4 regions of the Bacillus sp. FJAT-45350 genome follow, and region 4 is predicted to be linked to each of the others. Evidence: riboswitches for the same ligand, from Rfam matches in the RefSeq annotation. Region 4 holds a riboswitch; each other region holds the start of a gene.

Region 1 (3,198 bases), on a different contig from region 4:
CCAAATAATTCTTGGTTCATATTCTGTTTTGATATTCTTTACAAATGAAATTAAAGGTTCTGAGTGTACATGTACATCTTTTTTACCATGAATAAAAGTAGTTGGTACTCTTAAACATAAAATATCTTTTTGAATATTAATAGATGGGATATTCCTAATAAATTCGTCAGTATAAATTAGTTTAAATCCTCTATAAAAAGTGTTTACTATATCCCCAAAACTATAGTCTTTAGATAAAAACATATCTGAGGCAATCTTAAATAATCCGGGAGTTTTAACGTGTTCATCAGAATAAATCATAGTTTTATATTTCATTTGCCATTTCCTTATTACCCCCCATTGCTTGAAGCTCTCTATATAAGGAGGTTTGCCAACAGCTTTAAGCTCTTTTAAAGCTTTTAAATCTTTTCTTCTTTCAGCCTCCTCTTTCAGCCATTTCAAGCTCAATCTATCGTTTTCTGTCCAATCAATAATCTGTGACAAGCCTATATATGAATAGAACTTCTCTGGGTATTGGTTAATTAAGTACATTCCTATCAATGATCCAAAAGAGTGACCCGCAAGATATATCTTCTTTTTCTTATATTTCATCATCAAGTAATCTATTATTTCATTTGCATCGCTAATAAATTGGTTAAAGTTCATTGTTTCTTGAGGAATGTTTTTGTTATAAGACTTTCCTGTCCCTCTCTGATCCCAAAATACAACTGTATAATGTTCCACAAGTTTTTTCGTATTCGATACAATTGTATAGTCTTTCCCTCTTGATGAGATACCAGGGAATGGCAAGGATGGTCCACCGTGTAAAAATAATAGGATAGGATTTCCTTTATTTAAAGATTGAATTAATACTTTCTGCTTCACGCCTCCTACTACTAATTCTTCAATTTCATCAATTCCAGTTGAGGGAATTTGGAAATCAGGCTTCTTATTAAATAGTTCAAACAATAAGATCATACCTCTTCTCTTCTATTAAAGTATCAGGACAACTAAGATTCCCTAATTTATTATAGATCTTATATGTGAAATTATGGTAGAAAATTTTTTATCAAAATTATAATCAGTTATGACTTTTAGTCACTTTACAACAGGAAATTAACGGAATATAATACAAAATATAAGACTATTTACTTATCGGTTAATCTAAGACTAAATAAGGATACTATTTTTCTTATAAATTAACTTTTATTTGAATAGTTGGGTTATTTTGAGTAAGTAATGTAACCGACCCTTTTCTAGGGGAGCTATGAAGCATAGTCTTTATCTGGACACTTGGACTATGTCGAGCTAGTAGTGTAACCGACCCTCTTATTTTAATGCTATAAGAATATTATTTAAGAGGAGAAATGAAAATGAATAAGAAAAAAGTTGTTACAGTGTTGTTAACAGGTTCTTTAGTATTGGGGTTAAATTCTGGGGTATTAGCAAAAGGACCAACTAAAGCACCAGCTGCTGGATCAAATCCTGTTATTCAAGAGGACGGGAGAAATACAAATGGCATTGAAACAGCACAAATTACTACATTTGGCTCTATTTCTGGTTACTTTGGTACATCACAGGTTGTATCTGGTGAAGTAGTTATTGATGGTGCTCGTGATGATTTAGCTAATTTGTACATTACAGTAGGTGGCCAAAAAGCTGATTTAGTTTGGGCAATTCCAGGCCAACCAAAAACTTACGGATTTACTGCAACTGTCGACCTAGATAGTCATGCACTAACAAACATTGAAGTTAAAACGGAAACTAAGTTTCATAATGGTCAAAAGGCTGGACTAACTCATAGCAATAACAGTTCAACAGTTGATGTTGACGTTTGGGCTGTTATTACTGAATACTCAATTGATTTAGGTACTGAAGATGGGGCACCAAACTTTGTCTGGAATGAAGAAACAGCAACATATTCACTTTCATTTAAAGTAATTAAAACGTTAAGTAATGGTGAAACAGAGGATGAAGTAGTAACTTTAACAGGATTAACTCCTGGTGGAACTGTATCCTATTCTACTGATGATTTAAGTGACGATAATTACTTCGGTAACGCGTATACACTACTAAATAACACGCCTGTACCTGCTTCACCTACTGTACCAGTTGTAGATGTAGTAGTATCAAGTATTAGCAATATCTCACTTACTCTTGACCCACAAGGTCCAAATCAATTTAAAGTTGTCGCAGATTATACAATTCATTATTCTGATGGTTCATCTGTAACTGTTAGTAAGGAAACTTTACCTGGAGGAAACATCTCAAATCCTACGACACAAAACCAAAATTCTGAAACAAGAGAATATAACATTGGTGGTACCCCACATGATGTTACTGTAACATATTCATCTTCTACAAATACATTTAGCGCTTCAGCTGTAAAAAAATAATAATACGAAAGGAACCTTTTAATGATGTATCAATAAAAGGTTCTTTTTTATGGAAATGCAATTATTTTTCCAATTTAATCAATAAGGTTTAGTTGCCATGAAACTCCGAAACGGTCATTTATCCAACCAAACTTTTTGCTGAAACCATAATCATTCAATGGCATAAGTGCCTGTCCACCTTCAACTAGCTTGTGATAGAGTTGCTCAATTTCGTCGTCCGTATCACAAGTAACATAAATTGAGAAAGAAGGTGTAAAGGAGAACTCGTGTTTAATATAACTGTCAATGCACATAAACTCTTTCCCTTTTAAAGTAAAAGTAGCTTGCATTACTGTTCCTTCTTCACCAGGTTCATTTGCTCCATATCTAACTATACTTGTAATCTTTGAGTCCTCAATTATTGATGTATAAAATTTCATTGCCTCTTCTGCATTACCTTCTTGAAACATTAAAAATGTTTTTACATCTTTCATAAAAAATCCTCTCCATTCATTATAATATGTATAATTATTTTCTTTTCCCTTCCTCAACTCTACTAGCAATAGCACCCTAAGAGAAGCTATACGGCCATCTTTAACTCCGCCAAAAAGTTGAACAGTCTGCTTTATCTTGAATATTAAATTCAATCATTTTCTCAAGCAACCCGTAATTTACCGGCTCATTCCAAGGAATTCGAAACAAGCCTTTGGTAGCACTGTAACCAGCATCTTCAATGTCATTGGCAAAGTGAGCAATTCCTACTTCTTCGGGTGAAACGCTCAAATGATGCTTCGCTGTGGAAAAGCCAATGATATACGTGCCATGATCAGAAAACATAGGCGTA
Region 2 (3,198 bases), on a different contig from region 4:
ACTTTTTCAGGATGGTTTGTACATATTACAATATCAGGATGTATTAATTTCACAAAGACAATCTCTTCTTCAGTATTCGGTGTCCATGTAACTATTTTATAACCACGTGCAATATAATGCTCTGCAAATTCTTTAGTCAAAAAAGGAAAAGCGATTGAAATAACTGTAGAACCTGTTAACTCAAGCTGTTCCTCTAGTAATGTAACACTCCCCGCAAACACTAATCCAGTTTCTATTAAAGGTTCATTTTTTAATTCCTTTATTTTCTGATGATCAAATGATGTGATAACAACCTCATGTTCCATCTCATATTTTTTAACTAAAGCAACAACCGTATTAATTATCTTTGGATAAAAATAACCAGCAGACTTTAATTCCAGGTTCAACCGTATTCTTCCTTTTGCTCTTATTAGTAATTCTTCTAACGTAGGTATCTTCTCTCCTTCATACTCTTCTGAGTACCATGACCCTGCATCAAGTTCTTTAAGTTCAGACAAGGTTTTGCCATTTACTAACCCCGTACCATTCGTTGTTCGTTCTAATGTAAAATCATGAATTAAAACCGGTACACCGTCTTTAGACATGTGAACATCTGTCTCTATCGAATCAATCTTATCTTCATTAATAGCCAACTCAAAAGCTGCTAATGTATTTTCAGGTGCCTTACCTGACCAGCCTCGATGCGCCATGCACTTATTCATCTACAACACACCCTTTCGAGAGCAATTGTTTATTGTTAATGATTAATTAGGAAAAACTTTATTTCCAGTTCATACAAGAAAAGGACTTATTATATTTTACTAGTTATATTTTACCTAGAATATATACTCATAAGTTAGCTCCTAGAAGCTATTCTTCCTTTATAGGTAGTTTAGTAATACTATTCGCGATAAAGTGGATAAATCCATCCTTTAGAAATAACTTTTTTAGTACTAACGAAATAAATTTTTGTAATATTTTGTCGAGTGTATTGCTGTTTTATCATATTTTGTTTATAATTGTCTAAACGCTATATTCAAAGTGTTTATAATAAAAATAACGATAATGGCAAACTTATTTAAAGATAAGGACGCAAAGCCACGGACCTAAGTCACATGTTGATATGGTAGCCGAGCCGCCGAAGGATACTGGATCAAAAAGGTGAACCTATTCTTGAGGTTTACCTTTTTTTATTAAGTAAATAAAGGATGGGTCGATTATTTTGTCTATTGAAATGTTTATTCGAGAAGAGGAATTCTATCATTATTTTCAGCCAATCTACAGCTTAGGATCTTTTGAAAGGTTGGGGTATGAGGTCCTACTTAGGTCTAATGTTTATGCTAATCCTGAAATCGCTTTCTTAGAAGCAAAAAAAGCAAAAAAGCTTTATGAGTTGGATTCGCGGTCCATTCATAAAGCCCTCTGCACCTACCATTCAGCAGGACAATCAAAAAATGGAGAAACTTTATTTTTAAATGTCTTTCCATCGACGATTTTACATAATAACTTTCCCATTTTTCTCAAGAGAATTATTACTGAAAACTATCTAACTAGTCAACAGATTGTACTTGAAATTTCCGAATCTGAGGTTATTGATGATTTTTGCATATTTAAATCAAGGATACTAGAACTAAAAAAACTGGGTTTCTTAATTGCAATTGACGATATTGGAAGAGGTTATGCTAATTTTCAATCAATAATTGAACTAGATCCGGATTATCTTAAATTGGATCGATATTTAGCAAAAGATTTACATTTGTCAAAGCAAAAACAAAACCTTATTACCTTCCTACACAGCTATTGTGAGCGAGAAAATAAACATCTAATATTAGAAGGTTTAGAAGATGATAATGAATTATCCGTAGCTAAAACATTGGGAATTCCTTATGGACAAGGGTATTTATTAGGAAAACCAGCTTCATTAAGTAATGTTGTTATGTGTTAATATCAAGTGCTAGCCACTTAAACAAAAAATCGATAAAGTATACATTATGTATACTTTATCGATTTTTAATAAGATAACACTGTTTTGTTACGTCCTTCTCTTTTTGATTGATATAACGCACCATCTACCCGTTTAAGAAATGAATTTATATCTTCACCTGCCTGATAACAACCCACACCTAAAGAAATTGTAATATATCCACCAGTAGGACTAATTGTATGGCTTACATTTTCACGCATTCTCTCAGCAATATTCATCGCATCATTATCATTTGTATTTGGCAACAAAATAATGAACTCTTCACCACCTAGTCTCACACATACATCAACACTTCTGACAAACTCTTTCATCTTCTTAGATAAAAATATTAAGACTTCGTCACCCATCTGATGGCCAAATTCGTCGTTAACTTTTTTAAAGTAATCAATATCAATAATAATGAGGGAGAAAGGCTTTTGTTCATTCTTCAATTGAACTAATGTTTCATCGAAATATCGTCTATTTCCGAGTCCTGTTAGTGGATCGGTCAGTGAATTAGTTTTATAGGTATTAATACTACTTTCTTTTATTTGCACAAAATTTTCTAATGTTTTATTTAATTGTTCAGCCTCAAAATACCATGTTGGAATATCTGGCTTTTCAGTTTTTAACGTATCTGACTCATTATTAAAAATAAAAAGTGCTAATTTTCGAAGCGGAGAAGCTAATCTATCTGTGAAAAACACAGTGCATATAATAAGCAAGATTACAAATGGGATTGAATACAAAAAGACCTTCTGAACCAAGTTCCAAACCGGAGCAATTGCCACACTATAAGGAGTTTGTGATACGACGCCCCACTGGCTAGACGGTATATATGTGTATCCTGCAAGAAAGTCTATCCCCTGTGAGTTTGTAATGAATTGCGAACCACTTTCACCATCAATTAAGCTTTCAATTACTTCATTATTCCTAACAACTTCTCCAATACGATTTACATCAGGATGATATAATAATGTGCCATTATTATCTACAACGTAAACATATGAACCATCTTTAGCATAATGTTCACCTAATATCGTTCTTATAATATTATCTTCTTGTAAATAAACAGTACCTGCTAAAAAACCTATATAATTTCCTTCTTCACCCCATAATGGCGTAGACACCATAAGAATCAAGCGATTGGAAATAGAAATATAAGGATCTGATATGAGAGTTTTTTTATGCAGTAGAGATTCGTTCGCCCCCAAGGATGTAAGTTTTTCACCTTCAATACCTACGTAGGGTGATGC
Region 3 (3,198 bases), on a different contig from region 4:
TCGTGAACTATCAAATGGTACTAGTGATGCCACAATTGTGAAAACAATTATTGCTATGGCACATAATCTAAATCTAAATGTTGTTGCTGAAGGAATTGAAACGAAGGAACAACTTGTATTTCTCCAGGAGCACAACTGTAATGAAGGACAAGGATATTTCTTTAGTAAACCAGTACCTGTTATTGAATTAGAAACAAAAATCCAAGAGATAAAAAAAGTAATAGAAGAACACGGAATGAATTTAGTAGAAAAACGTAAGGAAGAAATTCTCCTAAAATCTGAATAGTTAGAGGTAGTTAGTGAATTAGGGGCAAGCATTGCACATGAAATTAGAAACCCAATTACAACGATAAAAGGATTTATTCACTTATTTGAACAAGGTAGCATTAAGCAAGAATATTTTAATGTTTTACATTCCTCTATTAACCAGATTGAAAAGTATATAAAAGAGTTTCTGATGATTTCTAGCACTAATGTAAATCGGAGGCTAGTCGACTTTAATCAATTATTAAAAGATGTTATATCACTACTAGACAAAAAAACAAAAGGGAAACAAATCGAATTACAGTTTGAGAAAAGCATTGATCTTCCTTGGATTAAGTGTGACCCAATACAAATGAAACAAGTAATGATAAATTTGGTCACAAATAGTATTGAAGCAATAAAAAATGGCGGTTTGGTCAAAGTTCATGCTAGTAGGAATGAATCAAATTTATTAATAAAAGTGATTGATGATGGAATTGGCATGAAAGAGGAAAGAGTAGAGAGATTAGGAGAGCCTTACTTTAGAACTCATGAAAAAGGAACTGGAGTAGGATTAATGTATTGTTTTCAAGTTGTTAAGAAGCACGACGGTATGATAGTAATAGAAAGTGAAGAAAATAAAGGCACTACTGTAGAGATAAGCTTACCGTGTAACTAATTCTTTGCTGGAATTATTTCCACTTTAATTTAGGATATCAGCTTCGATAATGGCAAACTTATTGAAAAGTAAGGACGCAAAGCAACGGGTCTAAGGCTATAAGCTATGATCGCCGTGTTACCGAAAAGAATGGATTATAGAAATATAGGATATTATCTATATTCGTAGCCCGCATTCTTTTTGTGGGCTATTTGGCGTACAGTCAACTTTCGAAACAAAGTTTAATTTCTTTCATAAAGATGTGGCTTTTAGATAATAAGAAGGGGGAGCATTCATTGAAACGTATCTTAGATAAAGTATTAAAAAAATCTACAGTAGAACTTCATGTGGGTGCTCCGTCACTCCCGGTTGATTTATCTTATACAGAGCTGACCTACATGACTAGACGAGGGTTTCTTGCACAAAAATTACATCAATACCTAAGTGATAATAATTCCAAAAGTAGTTTACTATTTTTTCGTTCATTATCAAAAATCTCATTTAATCACAAACAAACGAATCAGGATCATGAACAATTACTTTATATAAGTGAGCTCATGCTTGAGTGGTGTAACCAAGGAGAAGATATTCCAACTCAAGTAAAGAAATTAGAAGTGAGAAATGATATTCAAAACGCGATGTTGAAAGCCTATGATATTCACAAAAAGGATTTGTTTGAGCAAAAGAAAAAAATTGATGAATCAATAACAACAACGGAAAAATCTGATCCTATTTGGATGGTCTATAAAGATGTTATTTTTTCCGTAACTCAAGGTCAGTTCTTACTAATTTCTGAACAGGAAGTAAGTAAATACAAACAAGGAAAGGTCTATTGTGAGGGCATTATTAGAGAACGTTCAGACATACCAAGATGCCGCAATCAAGTGAAAGACATCCTAGAGCAAAAGGAGTTCAATAAAGCAAAAGTAATGAGTTGGTTATTGGCATTGTCGGAAGCTATTACAAACACGTTAAAACATGCTGAAGAAGGTAAGTTGACAATGCTAGAAGATAAGGAACGTAATGAAATACGCTTTGTTATTGAAGATAAAGGACCTGGTTTTTCTCTAGAGGAGCTTCCTAAAACAACACTTTTAGCTGGATATTCTACCAAAAAATCAATGGGGCATGGATTTTCACTTATGATGAAAATGACGAAGCAAGTCTTATTATATACGTCACCAATTGGCTCTACGCTTATTTTAACGATTGATTATGCTCAAGAGGTAGAAGGAAAGAGTGCTGGTTAACAAAGAGAACATACTGGGGAGAGGAAATTTATGAAAAGAAATACGATTATGATGCAATTACTATTTAAAATTGGTCTGTTCTTAGGCTTAATCGCGGTTGTTATTCTTATATCTGGTTATTATTTTTTTAAGTTGAAGATTGAGGCATATCAAGAGGAGCAAATAAATAATATAACTGAAATTGTAGTTCATACAATGGCGTCAACACAACAATCTACAGACACAATTGAACATATGATTGAAAATATATTATATTCATCGTCAAAAGGAATCATGTCCGAGTTACGTGGGAAACAGGTTGAAGATATTAGCATGGAATATTTGCAAGAAGTAGCGAAACGGTGGGATGTGGAAGAAATCTCACTTTGGGAAAGAATTGGTGATGACATAGTCGTTACGGAATCTTCTGATGAAACTCAATTGAATTTAAGTTCAAAGGATTGGGGATATTGGTTTACTGCATTTGATCAATTAATGTCAGGCCAAGAGGTAACAGTTGAGCAAGGGATGGCCATGGAAAACTACTGGGTAGGCCCCATTTCTAGAGCAGAACTTTTTGAACATATTTATTACAAGTTTGCTTATTATTACGATGGAACAACTGACTTTATGATCAATCCTTTTATCCTAGATGAGGAGATTTATAACCTTACTTTTCAAGCTGGTCCAACACAAATGATTGAAAAAATCATTGATGAGAATATCAACATTGAAGAGATTGCTGTTATCAATGTACCTGCTTGGTTAAAAGGGGAAGAAAATGATGTAGTTGAACCGGATACTGACTTACCTGTGTTATATGGGAGTCATCAGTTTGGCTTAGAAGAGGATGAAGAGTTCCTTCAGCAGGTGCAAAGTGAAGATAGCAGCCATAAAGTACTTTTTGAAAAAGACGGTGTGCCTTATAAAAAATTATATAAATCACTTGGTAATGAACGAGTGATGGTGACTACGCTAGATTTAACGAGACAAAAGCAAATTGAAAATCAGTTCTTGTATTTGTTCTTAGGTGGATTTTTATTATCATCCGTTGTTCTATTTATTATT
Region 4 (3,198 bases):
AACTTTGCTATCCTCAAGCAAAATTGGTCGGTTGCACTACTCGCTCCAAGCTATCCAAGTGCCCAATTAGAGATAGCCGTTCATAGCATCCTATTATATTAACTATTATTGTACATGACGTGCATAATTTATGAAACAGTTATTTACATATAGTAAATTAAAGTTTTATTCTTCTATCGTGTCGTACACTGCCTTTTCTGGTACACAATCCTCGATGGATGACATACATAACCGAACTTGCAGCTCCGGTTGATTATCAGCTCTCACTACTCGGACAAAGGACGCAGGAGAGTAAGATGATTTGATAGTAGAAAGCATAGGAATATCTGATACAAAGGCCTCATCATCCCCTAATAATCCTAACTCAATCAACTCAGAGAAATAAATAGTCCCATCCACTGGCTCCAATTCACCAGTTGCTAAATGTAACTTCACTATTTTACTAAATTGAGAAGCATTGTACTCATGAACCCTCTCCTGTATAGAAGAAGTCGCATGAGTCACTAAAAAATAACCACCAATATAAAAGAAAAGTAACAGGAAGAAATACACCAACGGCTCAACAAAAGAATAAAATTTCGAATCTTTGCTTATAAAAGGCATCCTACTCACTTCTCTCATGTGCTCGATAACTTGATTATATTACAGGATATGTAAGTTGTCGATGGGGGCTTATGAATGATATATCAAAATCTTAATATACATTTATTAATATGGAGTTGCCAATTTTATTGTACAATCTATAGTTCGTAGACAAATAATTAAAATATAAAATAGACAAAGAACTAGTAGATTCAAATCTGTCCAACTCATGTGGAAAATCTCAAGTTTTTTTCTTATCTTGGTACCTAGTACCTATTTTACTTCTAAACGAAAGACCAACTAGAATTCTAGTTGGTCTTTCGTTCACTCTATTTATAACTGTCCCTACTACATGGAAAAATCAGCTATTTTGTCTATATCTGGTGTCTGACACCATATATCTATTTCGTTCACTCTATTTATATAACTGTCCATACTACATGGAAAAAATCAGCCGTTTTGTCTATATTTAGTGTCTGACACCAGATAAAGACCTACTTACTACTAAGTCTTTATCTCAATCTATAATTTTTAGTACTTTGCTATGTCCACCTCATGTGGAATAACCATGACTTTTGTCTTTTTGAGGTAACTGGTACCTTTGTTTTATGGACCTATTCTTTTATTCTTTAATTTTTTACTGTGGCTCTTTTTGTTGAATTATCTCCTTTTAAAGTAGTTTCAGTGGCTGGAGTATTTTGTTCACCCAGATGTCTTGACTTAGCAGTGCCACTATTATCTCCAAGTAAATATACTTCATAATTAAAACCACCAGAAGTACTAGTTATACGTACATACGATTCAGCAGGTAGTGTAGCAGTAGCAACATTTTTAGCTGTAACATCAGTTTCTGTTGTAGCGTACTGTTTACTGTTATCAGGACTAGTGATAGATTCAATCAAGCCCTCTTTTAATAAATAACCTAATGGAATAATAGTAACATTCGTTCCTGTAGGTTGTAATGTAGACTCCGTAGCAATTGCTAACCTCGCAGAATTAATAGCCTGCAAACCATTAGCCACATGTGCATCCTTCTTACTATTATCAATAATACTTCCTACTGCCGGCACCGCTATCGCGGCAATAATCCCCAAAATAACAACTACTGCCAAAAGCTCAACAAGTGTCAAACCTCTCTCATTCTTTAAAACTTTCATTTTCTTTAACAAAACCCTTCCTCCTCATAATTCATTCATTTTTTATTTCTATATTTTTATAATAGTATGCTTGAATAGGACAAGCAATAACAAAAAATAACCAACTTCGTATCAGTATACAAAATTGGCCGGTTGCACTACTTGCTCTAGGTAATCCAAGTGCCCACATACAGATTCCCCTTCATCGCATCCTATTTATTTACAACCTAATAGTACCATACCTACATTACTCAAGCATGGGAAATTAGTCACAATTTTAACTGATTATCGCAATTAATTGTAATTAATCAACAAATAATCAACTATCCTTGAATCAATTTACCTATTTCATTTCCTTACCCAACACTATCAAAAATTTGGAACATCGGAATGGCAATGGAAGCAACGATCGTTCCAACAACTCCAGCCAGAACGACAATCATTAATGGCTCAATTAACGATTTGACTTGGTCTGTTGCTGCGTCAACCTCGTCTTCATAGAAATCAGCTACTTTCTCAAGCATCGTATCAAGTGCCCCCGTTTTTTCTCCGACTGATATCATCTGAGTGACTAGTGGTGGAAACGCCCAATGTTTTTGCATTGGTCCTGCAATCGATTCCCCTTTTTCTAATGAGACGCGTGATTGACGGATAACCTTAGCTAGTACTTCGTTCCCAACAATTTTTTCCACAATTGATACAGCTTGCAAGATTGGTACAGAACTAGAAAAGAGTGAACTTAATGTTCTAGTCATACGTGCAAGTGCTGCCTTTTGCAATAGCTTCCCAAATATAGGTATGCGTAATAATGCATAATCAAAATAATATTTAGTAGCTTTGTTATCTCGAATAAACTTAAGCAATAAGATCGAACCGATTACAGCTAATATAATGAGCCACCAAAATGATTTAAATATTTCTCCGGCATTCATGACAATTTGAGTAATCATCGGTAACTCAGAACCAAAGGAAGCAAACATATCAGCAAACGTCGGAACAACAAATGTAAGTAAGAAGAAAACAATCACCGCAGCAATCCCACCTACGACAAGTGGATAAGACATAGCTGACATGACCTTTTGCTTTGTTTTATGTTGCTTTTCAAAGTAAATAGCCATTCGGTCTAGAATTTCATCTAGATTACCACCTGCTTCCCCTGCCTTTACCATATTGATAAATAATGATGGAAACACTTTACGGTGTTTTTCTGCTGCTTCTGAAAATGGTCGGCCTGCTTGTAGCTCTCCTTCGATTTCTTTTAAAATCTTTTTTAACAACTTACTATTTGTTTGGTCTGCTAGTATATTCGTTGTATCGACAACAGATATACCTGCTTGTAGCAATGTGGCAAATTGCCTCAAATAAATTACAAAATCTTGAGATTTTACTCGTTCACCAATTGTAATTTCTTTATGAAGAAGGCTTTTTACTTCCTCAACTTCAGTGATTTTAATCCCTTTGCTAGCCAATGTTGTTTGGA

The links. A riboswitch is a leader RNA that binds a small molecule or an ion and turns the genes downstream of it on or off. The one in region 4 is predicted to bind cyclic di-GMP.
Region 1: another riboswitch for cyclic di-GMP. It lies ahead of CD003_RS06235 (hypothetical protein); the one in region 4 lies ahead of CD003_RS19005 (type II secretion system protein).
Region 2: another riboswitch for cyclic di-GMP. It lies ahead of CD003_RS13115 (EAL domain-containing protein); the one in region 4 lies ahead of CD003_RS19005 (type II secretion system protein).
Region 3: another riboswitch for cyclic di-GMP. It lies ahead of CD003_RS05370 (ATP-binding protein); the one in region 4 lies ahead of CD003_RS19005 (type II secretion system protein).

The regions. Positions count from the first base shown of each region.
Region 1 covers NZ_NISU01000001.1:1,234,576-1,237,773, reverse strand. Annotated here, with positions in the region: gene CD003_RS06240 (alpha/beta fold hydrolase) at 1-948, opposite strand, end outside; cyclic di-GMP riboswitch class II at 1,231-1,314, shown strand; gene CD003_RS06235 (hypothetical protein) at 1,353-2,375, shown strand; gene CD003_RS06230 (VOC family protein) at 2,450-2,848, opposite strand; gene CD003_RS06225 (iron chaperone) at 2,949-3,198, opposite strand, start outside.
Region 2 covers NZ_NISU01000001.1:2,607,195-2,610,392, forward strand. Annotated here, with positions in the region: gene CD003_RS13110 (glycerophosphodiester phosphodiesterase) at 1-701, opposite strand, end outside; cyclic di-GMP riboswitch class I at 1,037-1,122, shown strand; gene CD003_RS13115 (EAL domain-containing protein) at 1,202-1,924, shown strand; gene CD003_RS13120 (sensor domain-containing diguanylate cyclase) at 1,990-3,198, opposite strand, start outside.
Region 3 covers NZ_NISU01000001.1:1,073,596-1,076,793, forward strand. Annotated here, with positions in the region: gene CD003_RS05360 (sensor domain-containing protein) at 1-286, shown strand, start outside; partial or broken gene CD003_RS22540 (histidine kinase dimerization/phospho-acceptor domain-containing protein) at 314-457, shown strand; gene CD003_RS05365 (sensor histidine kinase) at 458-922, shown strand; cyclic di-GMP riboswitch class I at 964-1,047, shown strand; gene CD003_RS05370 (ATP-binding protein) at 1,198-2,151, shown strand; gene CD003_RS05375 (HAMP domain-containing protein) at 2,182-3,198, shown strand, end outside.
Region 4 covers NZ_NISU01000002.1:510,310-513,507, reverse strand. Annotated here, with positions in the region: cyclic di-GMP riboswitch class II at 17-100, opposite strand; gene CD003_RS19010 (hypothetical protein) at 166-603, opposite strand; gene CD003_RS19005 (type II secretion system protein) at 1,212-1,751, opposite strand; cyclic di-GMP riboswitch class II at 1,857-1,940, opposite strand; gene CD003_RS19000 (type II secretion system F family protein) at 2,075-3,198, opposite strand, start outside.